2 regions of the Streptomyces sp. NPDC053427 genome follow, and region 1 is predicted to be linked to the other one. Evidence: riboswitches for the same ligand, from Rfam matches in the RefSeq annotation. Region 1 holds a riboswitch; the other holds the start of a gene.
The links. Region 1 has a riboswitch for cobalamin ahead of ACIGWZ_RS24240 (cobalamin biosynthesis protein). Riboswitches for the same ligand answer to the same signal wherever they lie in the genome.
Positions count from the first base shown of each region.

Region 2: linked by a shared signal. The riboswitch ahead of metE (5-methyltetrahydropteroyltriglutamate--homocysteine S-methyltransferase) and the one ahead of ACIGWZ_RS24240 (cobalamin biosynthesis protein) in region 1 are both predicted to bind cobalamin.

Region 1 covers NZ_JBITYA010000008.1:403,010-408,606, forward strand. Annotated here, with positions in the region: gene ACIGWZ_RS24235 (cobyric acid synthase) at 1-1,257, opposite strand, end outside; gene ACIGWZ_RS24240 (cobalamin biosynthesis protein) at 1,254-2,225, opposite strand; cobalamin riboswitch at 2,355-2,511, opposite strand; gene ACIGWZ_RS24245 (hypothetical protein) at 2,716-3,144, shown strand; gene ACIGWZ_RS24250 (caspase family protein) at 3,150-5,597, shown strand, end outside.
Region 2 covers NZ_JBITYA010000005.1:207,942-213,538, reverse strand. Annotated here, with positions in the region: gene metE (5-methyltetrahydropteroyltriglutamate--homocysteine S-methyltransferase) at 1-2,292, opposite strand, end outside; cobalamin riboswitch at 2,475-2,625, opposite strand; gene ACIGWZ_RS15690 (hypothetical protein) at 2,720-3,430, opposite strand; gene ACIGWZ_RS15685 (LysR family transcriptional regulator) at 3,525-4,403, shown strand; gene ACIGWZ_RS15680 (hypothetical protein) at 4,473-5,597, opposite strand, start outside.

The DNA of each region.
Region 1 (5,597 bases):
CTCGCCGCCGGTCACTTCGGCCACGCCATGGTGGATCTCGTACCCCTCCACCGGCTCGCCGAGCGCCTCGCCGACCGGCCGCGCGAGCGTCTTCTCCGGCGCGAACCGCACCCGTACCGGCAGCAGGCCCAGCCCCTCGACCGTGCCCGCCTTCGACTCGACCTCGTCCTCGATGCGCTCGCCCAGCATCTGGAAGCCGCCGCAGATGCCCAGTACCGGGCGCCCCTCGGCGGCCCGCCGGGCGATCGCGGCGGCCAGCCCGCGCTCGCGCAGCCACGCCAGCGCCCGGACGGTGCCGCGCGTCCCGGGCAGCACCACCAGGTCCGCGTCCGCCAGCTCCTCGGCGCGGTCCACGAAGCGCACCACCACGCCCGGTTCGGCCGCCAGCGCGTCCACATCGGTGAAGTTGGACATCAGCGGTACGGCACACACCGCCACCCGCAGCACATCCGCGCCGACCGGCGGAGCGACCACCGACTCGCGCACCGCGCCGCGCAGCGAGACCCGCAGCCCGTCCTCCTCGTCGATGCCGAGCCCGTGCGCGTACGGCAGCACGCCCAGCGCCGGCCGCCCGCTCAGCTGCTTCATCATCTCCAACCCGGGCTCCAGCAGCGTCACATCGCCCCGGAACTTGTTGACGAGATACCCCGCCACCAGCTCCTGATCCTCCTTGGACAGCAACGCCGTGGTCCCGAAGAACGACGCGAAGACACCGCCGCGGTCGATGTCGCCGACGATCACCACCGGGATCCGGGCCGCCCGCGCGATCCCCATGTTCACGATGTCGGTGCGGCGCAGATTGATCTCGGCGGGGCTGCCGGCGCCCTCGCAGATCACCGCGTCGTGGGTCCGGCGCAGCTCGGCCAGGCAGTCGGTCACCGTGCCCAGCAACTGCTCCTGGCGCCCCGCGTGGTACCCCCGCGCGCTGAGCTCCCCCACCGGCTTGCCTAGCAGCACCACCTGACTGCTGCGGTCGCTGCCCGGCTTGAGCAGTACGGGGTTCATCAGCGCGGTCGGCTCCACCCGCGCCGCGGCCGCCTGCATCGCCTGCGCCCGCCCGATCTCCGCCCCCTCGCGCGTCACGAAGGAGTTCAGGGACATGTTCTGCGCCTTGAACGGGGCGACCTTGACGCCCTGCCGGGCCAGCCAGCGGCAGATGCCCGCCGTCACCACGCTCTTGCCCGCGTCGGACGTCGTGCCGGCCACCAGCAGGCCGCCGCCGACCGCCGTGCCGGATCCCCTCAACCGCCCGTTCACCGGGGCTTCCTCCCACTCTCGTTCCTGCGCCGTACCACGCCGACCGCCAGCCGTCCCGCGACCGTCGTCGCCAGCGCCAGCACACTCACCCGGCGCGAGAGCCGCACCGCCCGCTCGATGTCCTCTGTGCCGGGCGGCGGCGCCGGACCGTTGAGCACCGGGCGGTGCTCGACCCGTCCGCCGTACGCCAGCGTGCCGCCCAGCCGGACGCCGAGCGCGCCCGCGAACGAGGCCTCCACCGGGCCCGCGTTGGGGCTCGGATGCGCGCCGCCGTCCGCCCGCCACGCCCGCAGCGCGCCGCGCCGGTCGGGGCCCGCCAGGACGGTCAGCGCGGCGGTCAGCCGGGACCCGGGCCAGCCGGCCACGTCGTCGAGCCGGGCCGCCGCCCAGCCGAACCGCCGGTAGCGCGGCGATTTGTGGCCGACCATCGCATCCAGGGTGTTCACCGCACGGAACGCCACCAGGCCGGGCACTCCGCCCAGCGCGCCCCACACCAGGGCGCCCACCACCGCGTCCGAGGTGTTCTCGGCGACCGACTCCACCACCGCGCGGGCCATCCCCGGCCCGTCCAGCGCCTGCGGATCGCGGCCGCACAGATGCGGCAGCCGCTCGCGCGCCACCTCCAGGTCACCCGCCGCCAGCGCGCCGCCGACGGCCCGCGCCTCCCGGCCGAGCGAGGTGCCGCCGAGCACCGCCCAGACGGTGGCCGCGGTCAGGGCGACCCGCGCCGGGGCCCGGCCGCCCAGGGCGCGCTGAAGGAGGGCGGCACCGGCCGCCGCGCCGCCCGCGCACACCACGGCGTGCGCCGCCCCGTATCCACGGTGGTCGCGCCACAGCCGGCGCTCGAGTGCGCCCGCGGCACGGCCGAAGGCGGCCACCGGATGGCCGCGCCGGGGATCGGCCGCGATCAGGTCACCGAGAAAGCCGAGGGCCGCGCCGCACGCATATCCCGCGTGTTCGCCGCGCATCGGATCAGGCCGCCGTCAGGCCTCGAAGGCACACGGTGACGGCTGGGCGCGGGCATCTCGAATGGCGGCCGGGCATGGCGATATGTCCTCACTCAGGGTCCGCGCCCTGGCTCGACGTGACGGCGACGAGAGTCTCCTGGCTCCCGGATCGGCGCTTCCCCCGGCCTTCCAGCCCGTACGCGGCGGCCCCTGCGGGCATCCGTGCGGCGGACCGTGGCCGTTGCTGGAGGAGCGCTCCCCGGTGACAGTGGCGGGACCGCGCCGGATTCTCACCGGTCTTCCTCATCTGTCGCCGAATGGCCCGGGCAGTCCACCACGCCCCGCGAATGCCCGTCAACTCACCCTTGACCTGCGAAGCAGCCCTGTGGCAGGGGGTGTGGCGCGGGCCACAGGGTGGTCGGTACGTCACCGACGGTTGCCCCTGGGCCTGATCGCGCGTCACTATCTGGTGCACGGTGGGCAATGGGGCCCGCCGGAAGGGGGCCGGGGGATGTCGGACAGCGCCGACCGCGACGAGAGCGGTCGACAGACGCAGCAGGAGATCCGCATCAGGATCACGGGCACGGACGATGCGGAGCAGGACACCGCGCACCTCAAGGCGTGGCTGGAGCGGGAGCCGTGGCTGACCCGGCGGCAGCACGACTGGGCGCGGCGTTCCCGGCCCGCGGGGGAGAGCGAGGGCGTGGCGGAGCCCGGCCCCGCGGATATGGCCGTCGGGGTCGACGACCTGATCCTGGTCGTCGTCGGCGCGGTCGCCGCGGAGGTCACCAAGAGCCTGACCATCGCCCTCCAGGAATGGCTGCGCCGGCGCAGGGAGGAACGCGCCGACGGCGAGCGGCCCTCCGTCGCGGTCGGCGAGCGGGACGGCGATCTGCGCGAGCTCGGCGGCGCCGGGGGCGGCAGCACCGCCGAGGACTGAGGCGGATGCCCGAATACGACGCACGGGGCAAGGTCAACCGGGCGCTGCTGATCTGCGTCAGCGACTACAAGAACCTGCGCCCGCTGCCCGCGGTGAAGGACAACGCCGAGAAACTCAAGAGCGTCCTGACCGACGCCGGCACCGACCTGTTCACCGAGGACGAGGTCCGCATCTGCCGGACCCAGGAGCCGTGGGAGGTCCAGCAGGAACTGGACGTCGTCACGAGCGAGGCGCGCGGACTGCTGCTGGTGTACTTCTCCGGCCATGGCCGGGTCGGCCCCGACGGCGGCGATCTGCAGCTGATGGTCGGGACGTCGGAACGGCGCCACAAGACCGTCTCCTGGGCGGACGTGGTGCTGCGCTACCTGGACAACGCGCGGGCCGACCGGATAGTGATCATCCTGGAGTGCTGCTACGCCGGAAACGCGGGCGAGGCCTTCCACCGCTGCCGCAAGCCCATGTCGCTGCTGATGGCCGCGCAGCCCAACCGCCGTATCTTCAGCGGCGACGAACCGGCCGGCGGCAGCGTCTTCACCCGCGCCGTGGTGCGGATCCTCGAACGCGGCATACCGGGCAAGCGCTTCGTCGCGTTCGACGATCTCGTCCAGGCGCTGCGCCGGGAGGTGGTCGGCGAGCGGACCCCGATGGGCGACGTCTGGAAGCCCCGCTCGGCCAAGCAGAACACCACCGACGACGTCATCCTCTCCTTCGCCACCTCCGGCGACCGGCCCCGCACCCCGCTGCGCATCCGCTTACGCCGCTGGCTCAACGCCTACCTCCGGCACTGGCCCAGGCTCCTCCTCGTCCTCGCGATCATCTTCGTACCGGCCACCGGGGGCGTCGTCCTGCTGAACCTCCCCGGCGAGGCCCCGGCCTGCCCGCCCGCCCTCGAACTGCGGCTGCTCACCGCCCCGGAGGCCGAACCCGCGCTGCGCCGCGCCGCCTTCGACTACGAGATGTCCGCGGCCGACACCCGCCCCCTGGACGGCGAGGGCGACTACCCCGACGGCTGCCGGCGCGCCCAGATCACCGTCTACTCCGCCGCCAAGGACCAGGTCGGCCAGGGCTTCGCCGCCGCCGACCGCTGGCAGGGCGAGGCGCAGGGCACCGGCAAGGGCGGGCCGGACGGCAAGGGCGTCGACCCCCTCTACCGGCCGGGCCCGCAGCCCGACCTGTGGATCCCCGAGTCCACCGCCGACTACGACGAGGTCCGCCGCCGGATGCCCGCGACCGGCTCCCCGGCGACACTGCACGACACCGGCCCGGTCGCCTACACCCCGCTGGTCGTCGGCATCCCGTCGAAGAAGCAGCTGGACGACGTCGAACGGGGCAGCGCCTCCTGGCGGGACCTGCTCACCGGCACCGACGCACAGCACCGCAACCTCAAACTCCTGCGGCCCAGCCCCGTCCTGTCCGGCACCGGCCTGCTGCACACCGTCGGCCTCTACCTCGCCGCCGACGGCTCCGCCATCGGCTCCTCGGACACGGCCGGCCCCGATCCGACGCTCGCCGACAACGCCGAGAGCCGGCTCTCCGCCCCGGGCAGCCAGTACGCGGGCAGCACCGAGCTCCTGTGCTCGCTGCGCCCCGGCCGGAACGGCTCCGGTGACGCCGGGGCCGGCTCCGGCGCCGCCGCGAAGTCCGCACCGCTGGTCTCCGAGAAGGCCCTCGCCGACTTCAACCTCGGCCGCGCCATCGGCAGTTGCCCGACCCTGCCCGACCCGCTCGCCCCCGGCGACCGCTACACCGCCTACTACCCCAGGAACGTCCCGGCCCTCGACCACCCCCTGATCCGGGTCGACTGGCGCGGCGCCGCGGACGCCACCGCCCGGCGGGCCGCGGTCGGCCGGTTCGCCGAGTGGCTGCGCGACCCGGGAGGCGGGCAGCCCGCCATCACCGCGCAGGGCTACCGCGGAGTGCCCGGAAAGGACGGCGCGATGCCGCAGCCGGCACTCGGTTCGCCGCTGCTCACCAGCCGCGCGGAGACCGATCCGCACGCCCCCGTCATCCCCTTCACCGCGGGCTCGGACCAGGTGTCCAAGGTGCTCGACAGCTACAACAAGGCGCAGAAGTCCAGCCAGTTGCTGATCCTGATGGACGCCTCCACCTCCATGGCGGACGGCGGCAGACTGCCGATCGCCGTCAGCGCGGCGAGCCGGGCCGTGGAGATGGCCGGCGCCCACCACACGTACGGGCTGTGGACCTTCCCGGACCCCGCACACCCCGACGACCGCAACGCCGTGGACGAGCTCGTCCGGCTCGGCAGCGCCGACCCGGCCCGGGGCAAGGCCGCGCTGGAGCGGATCGCGGGCGGCGGCCTGGTCGACCACGGCGCCGCCATGGAGGAGGCGCTGACCGCCGCCGTACGGGCGATGAAGACGGCCAAGGGCACCAACAACGCCATCGTGCTCGTCCTCGACCAGGACGACGGCGCCGGAGCGCAGCGCGCCGCG
Region 2 (5,597 bases), on a different contig from region 1:
CTCGCGGGCGGCGGTGACGAGGTTCTCCAGGGAGGCCCGGGTCTCGGGCCAGCCGCGGGTCTTCAGGCCGCAGTCGGGATTGACCCACAGCCGCTCGGCCGGAATCGCCTCAAGTCCCTTACGGAGCAGCCCTGCCGCCTCTTCGGCGCTCGGGACGCGCGGGGAGTGGATGTCGTAGACGCCGGGGCCGGCTTCGCGGAGGTAGCCGTGCTCGGCCAGTTCCCGCGCTACCTGCATATGGGAGCGGGCGGCTTCCAGGCTGATGACGTCCGCGTCGAGGGCGTCGATGGCCTGGACGATGTCGCCGAACTCCGCGTAGCACATGTGGGTGTGGATCTGGGTGTCCGGCCGCACGCCGCTGGTGGTCAGGCGGAACGCCTCGGTCGCCCAGTCCAGGTAGGCGGCGTGCTCGGCGGCGCGCAGCGGCAGCGTCTCGCGCAGTGCGGGCTCGTCGACCTGGATGACCGAAGTGCCCGCCGCCTCCAGGTCGTTCACCTCGTCGCGCAGGGCGAGCGCCACCTGGCGGGCGGTGTCGCCGAGCGGCTGGTCGTCGCGGACGAAGGACCAGGCCAGCATGGTGACCGGGCCGGTGAGCATGCCCTTGACCGGCCGTTCGGTGAGCGACTGGGCGTAGGAGGTCCAGCGCACCGTCATCGGCTCGGGGCGGGAGATGTCCCCGGCCAGGACCGGCGGGCGCACATAGCGGGTGCCGTACGACTGCACCCAGCCGTGCTGGGTGGCCAGGTAGCCGGTCAGCTGCTCGGCGAAGTACTGCACCATGTCGTTGCGCTCGGGCTCGCCGTGCACCAGGACGTCGATCCCGGCCTTCTCCTGGAAGGCGAGGACCTCCCGGATCTCGTCCTTGATCCGCTCCTCGTAGCCGTCCGTGTCGATCCGCCCGGCCCGCAGATCGGCCCGGGCCGTGCGCAGCTCGGTGGTCTGCGGGAACGAACCGATCGTCGTCGTGGGCAGCAGCGGCAGTCCGAGGTGCGCGCGCTGGGCCGCGGTCCGTTCGGCGTACGGCTGGGAGCGGCGCCCGTCGGCGTCGGTGACGGCCGCGGTGCGGGCCCGTACCGCGGGATCGTGCGTGAGAGCGGACCCGGCCCGGGAGGCGAGGTCGGCGCGGTTCGCGGCGAGTTCGCCGGCGATGGCCTCCGTGCCCTGGGTCAGACCGCGCGCCAGAACGGCGATCTCCCGCGTCTTCTGGCGGGCGAAGGCGAGCCAGCGGGCGATCCCCGGGTCGATGTCGCGTTCGGCGGTGGCGTCCAGCGGTACGTGCAGCAGCGAGCAGGAGGCCGAGACATCGACGCGGTCGGCGAGACCGAGGAGCGTGCCGAGCGTGGACAGCGACTTCTCGTAGTCGTTGATCCAGATGTTGCGCCCGTTGACGACGCCCGCGACCAGGCGCTTGCCCGGCAGTCCGCCGGCCGCGGCGAGGTCCTGGAGGTTGGCGGCGCCCGACTCGGTGAAGTCGACGGCCAGGCCCTCGACCGGCGCCTTGGCCAGGACGGTCAGCGCGTCGCCGAGACGGCCGAAGTACGAGGCGACCAGGAGCTTCGGCCGGTCGGTGGCCGCGCCGAGCTCACGGTAGGCGCGGGCGGCGGCATTCAGCTCGGCCGGCGTGCGGTCCTGGACCAGGGCCGGCTCGTCGAGCTGCACCCACTCCGCACCCGCCGCCCGCAGGTCGGCGAGGACCTCGGCGTAGACGGGCAGCAGCCGGTCGAGCAGGGTCAGCGGCTCGAAGTCCGCGGCCACCCCCGGGGCGGGCTTGGCCAGCAGGAGATAGCTGACCGGCCCGACGAGGACCGGGCGGGCGGCGTGCCCGAGCGCGAGGGCCTCCGTCAGCTCCGCGACCTGCTTGCCGGAGTCAGCGGTGAAGACGGTGTCCGGGCCGAGCTCGGGGACCAGGTAGTGGTAGTTGGTGTCGAACCACTTGGTCATCTCCAACGGGGCGACATCCTGGGTCCCCCGCGCCATCGCGAAGTAGCCGTCCAAGGCGTCGGCGCCGACCGCCGCGCGGTGCCGCTCGGGGACGGCGCCGACCATGACACTGGTGTCGAGGACATGGTCGTAGTACGAGAAATCACCGGACGGCACTTCGTGGATGCCGGCGTCGGCCAGCTGCCGCCAGTGGGAACGGCGCAGATCTTCCGCGGTCTGCCGGAGGGCGTCGGCGCTGACGCGGCCCTTCCAGTAGCCCTCGATGGCCTTCTTCAGTTCCCGGTGCTGTCCCTGGCGGGGGTAGCCGTACACGGTGGCCCGTGCTGCCGCGGCTGCGGGCTTCGCTGTCACGGAACTCTCCTTCGCGAGATGTCTCGTTCGGTGTCCCGGAGACGGAACGAGAGCGCGAAGGAACGACCCATCGGGCGGACCGCGCCGCTGTGCCGTCGCGTATGCCGCTCGATATGTGCGCCGACCCGCCCACGAGGTCACCGGGATGGCCGCACGCGATCGGTCGCGTGCGGGCAACGGGCAGGTCTTCGGACTCGCGGGCCCGTCTCGTACGCGTACGAGACACCTACTGGCCGTCGCTTCCCAGACCCGGCCGGGCCCAGTGCGTATGACGGCGTTCGTTCCCACTCACCGCTGCGGGGCAGTCCCGGATTCCCACCGGGTTCCCTCTTACGACGCTCCCGCCTGGCGGACGGGGCGAACCAGCTGCACCGGTCACCCTAGAGGACGGCCGCGCCCCCGCACTACACCGGCCGGGGGCGCGCGCTCACCGGCCGCGGGCGTGGTCGACGGCGGCCGCGGCCAGTCCGGTGATCAGCGGGTGGGCCCGGGTGCCGTTACCGTCCAGCTCGGGTTGGAAGAGCGTGGCCAGGAAGAAGGGGTGGGTGGGCAGTTCGGCGATGCGGATGTCGCCGGATTCGTCGATGCCGGTGAACGTCAGGCCGTGTTCACGCAGGAGGTCGAGGTGCTGGGGGTTGGGGCCGTAGTTGCAGTGGTAGCGCGCCTGTGCGCGCTCGACGCCGAGCAGGCGGGCGGCCCGGGAGCCGGGGGTGATGCTGACGGTGCCCTCGTGACCGACCAGGGAACAGGCCAGCGGGAGGACCACGGCGTCCGCGTCGGCGATTTCGGGGTCGTTCTCGGCGTGGCCGGCGTGCGTCATGCCGCATACGGTGCGGGCGAACTCCAGCAGCGTGTGCTGGAAGCCGCCGCAGGTCCCCAGGAAGGGAATGCCGCCTTCGCGTGCCGTGCGGATCGCTGCCAGGACGCCGCTCTCGCTGCGGTAGGGGCTGCCCGGCAGGACCCAGATCGCGTCGAAGCCGTCCATGTCCTGGTCGGTGTCCTCGGTGGGGATCCAGTAGGCGTCCAGGTTCAGCCCGTCGCGTCGGCGCAGCGCTTCGAGCAGGCCGGGGATGCGGGTGTGGGAGCGGACGGCGTCGGAGCGGTCCCCGACCAGGGCGATGCGTGCGGTGTGGTTCATGGCGACGATCCTGCAACCCCACCCTGCATCAGGTCCAACGATGATCTCTGCACTCCGCATAAGCAATGCTGATGCATAAGCGATACTGGCGCACATGGATCCGCATCTGCTGCGCACCTTCGTCGCGGTCCTCGACCACCGCTCGTTCTCCGCCGCCGCCTCGGCCCTCGGCTACACGCAGTCCGCCGTCTCCCAGCACATCGCCGCCCTTGAAGCCGACCTGGGTGCCCGGTTGGTCGAACGCCGCCCCGTGGCTCCCACGCCGGCCGGAGCGCGACTGATGGAGCACGCCCCCGCCGTGTTGCTGCGCCTGGACGCCGCTCGCGCCGACCTCGCCCGCCTGCACCACCCCCACACCACTCGGCTGACCCTCGCCTGCTCGCCCGCCGCCCTCGGCCCCGCCGTCGCGCAGGCCCTGGCCCATCTGCACGTCACCGCACACCCGTTGGAGCTCGAGGTGCGCATGCTGGGCCGGGAAGCGGTGCTCGAGGACGTGCTCACCGGGCGCGCCGACCTGGGCCTCGTCGACGGCGCCGCCGCCCCCAGCGACCCGCTCCCGCTTCCCGACCTCGGGCCCACCACCACCCTCGCCGCAGCCGAAGAGCCCCTGGCCGTGCTCTTCCCCCGCGACCATCCCCTGGCGCGGCGCCGTTCGGTGCGTCTGACCGATCTGACGCAAGCTCAGTGGATCGACGCCCCCGACACCGCCATCCCCCTCGACCGACTGCGCGCCGTCTGCCGCACCGACGGCTTCCGCCCTCGCATCCGCCACCGCGGCACCGACCTGCACGGCCTCGCCGCGCTTGCCACCGCCGGCCTCGGCCTCGCCGCCCTCCCCCTGCCGCTGGCCGCCACGCTCGGCGGCGCAGCCGTACCGGTGGAAGAGCCCCGCCTCGTACACCGCACCGAACTCGTCCACCCCACCAACGCCGCCGGTCCGGCCCGACAGTTGGCCGACCTCATCACCGGATGACGGCGGTCGCGCCGGCCGCGTAGCAACGGCATGGCGACGCCGTCTCTCTCTCTCACCTATCGATGGCTGTCAGTTCTTGACCGGGACGACGGACATCAGCCCGCTGAAGTACGTGACCGGTACGGTGTCCGTCTTGTTGGTGGTCGTTCCGCTGCTGGTCGAGGACGTCTCGGACGAGGTGAGACCCGCGCCGAACGAAATGACCTTGTCGAAGCTGGCGTTGATCTGCCCCGACACCGCCTTCTCCAGGCCCTGCTGCCGGATCTGCTGCTCGCTCAGCGTCACCGAGGTGAACTTGACCTCCCGTTGGATCGAGAAGACGTAACTGCGCTGGGTGGGATCCAGACCGGCGAGCGTCACCTTGCCGACCAGATGGGTGGTGATCAGGATGCCGGGAGGTGTCCCGGTGGTGGCCGGGTTGCCCGCCATGGCGGAGGAGTAGATCGAGGGGTAGGTCACCCAGTGGGTGGACGAGCCGTCGACGACGACGTCCAGGGGTTTGTTCGCGGCGACCTTGCCGTTGAGGATGACGCTGGGCGCCGCGGGCACCACATTGTCCTGGCTGAGCACCGGCTTGCCGTCCTGGAAGATCGCGATGGCGAACCTGCCGCGCTCCCAGTCCGCCTCGCTGGGGCCGAAACTGACCGGGGCGAAGCTGAACACGAACGACCGGTTGTCCGAGCCGATCGGCACGGGCGGCCGGGGAGTGGGGCGGGGCGCCGGAGCGGGCGGCTTCGGCGTGCCGGAGCCGCCGTCGCCGGAGCCGGTTTGCGTACCGGGCCCGGTCGTACCAGGGGTGCCGCCCGGGTGGGGGTCCGTTCCGCCGGCACCGCCGGTTCCCGGGGGTGTGGTGCCTCCGGTTCCGGTGCCGCCGCCCGGGGTGCCGCCGCCGGACGGAGCGCCGCCGGTTCCCGTGCCGGGAGCGCCGGTTCCCGTACCGCCGCCCGTTCCGGTTCCCGCCGTCGAGCCGGTGCCGGGCGCGCCGGGGTTCTTGCCCGCGAGGCCGGCCGCATTGCTCGCGAGCGAGGTCAGCAGCGCGGCGATCTCCTTCTGCATCGACATATCGCGGAAGATGTCGCCCTGGCCGAGGAGTTGCAGGGCGGCCGCCATGCCCACGGGGTCCGGGGCCTGCGGCGGCTGGACGATGGTCACCGACGAGGCGGGCAGCCCCGAGGGCGTCGTGGCGACGACCAC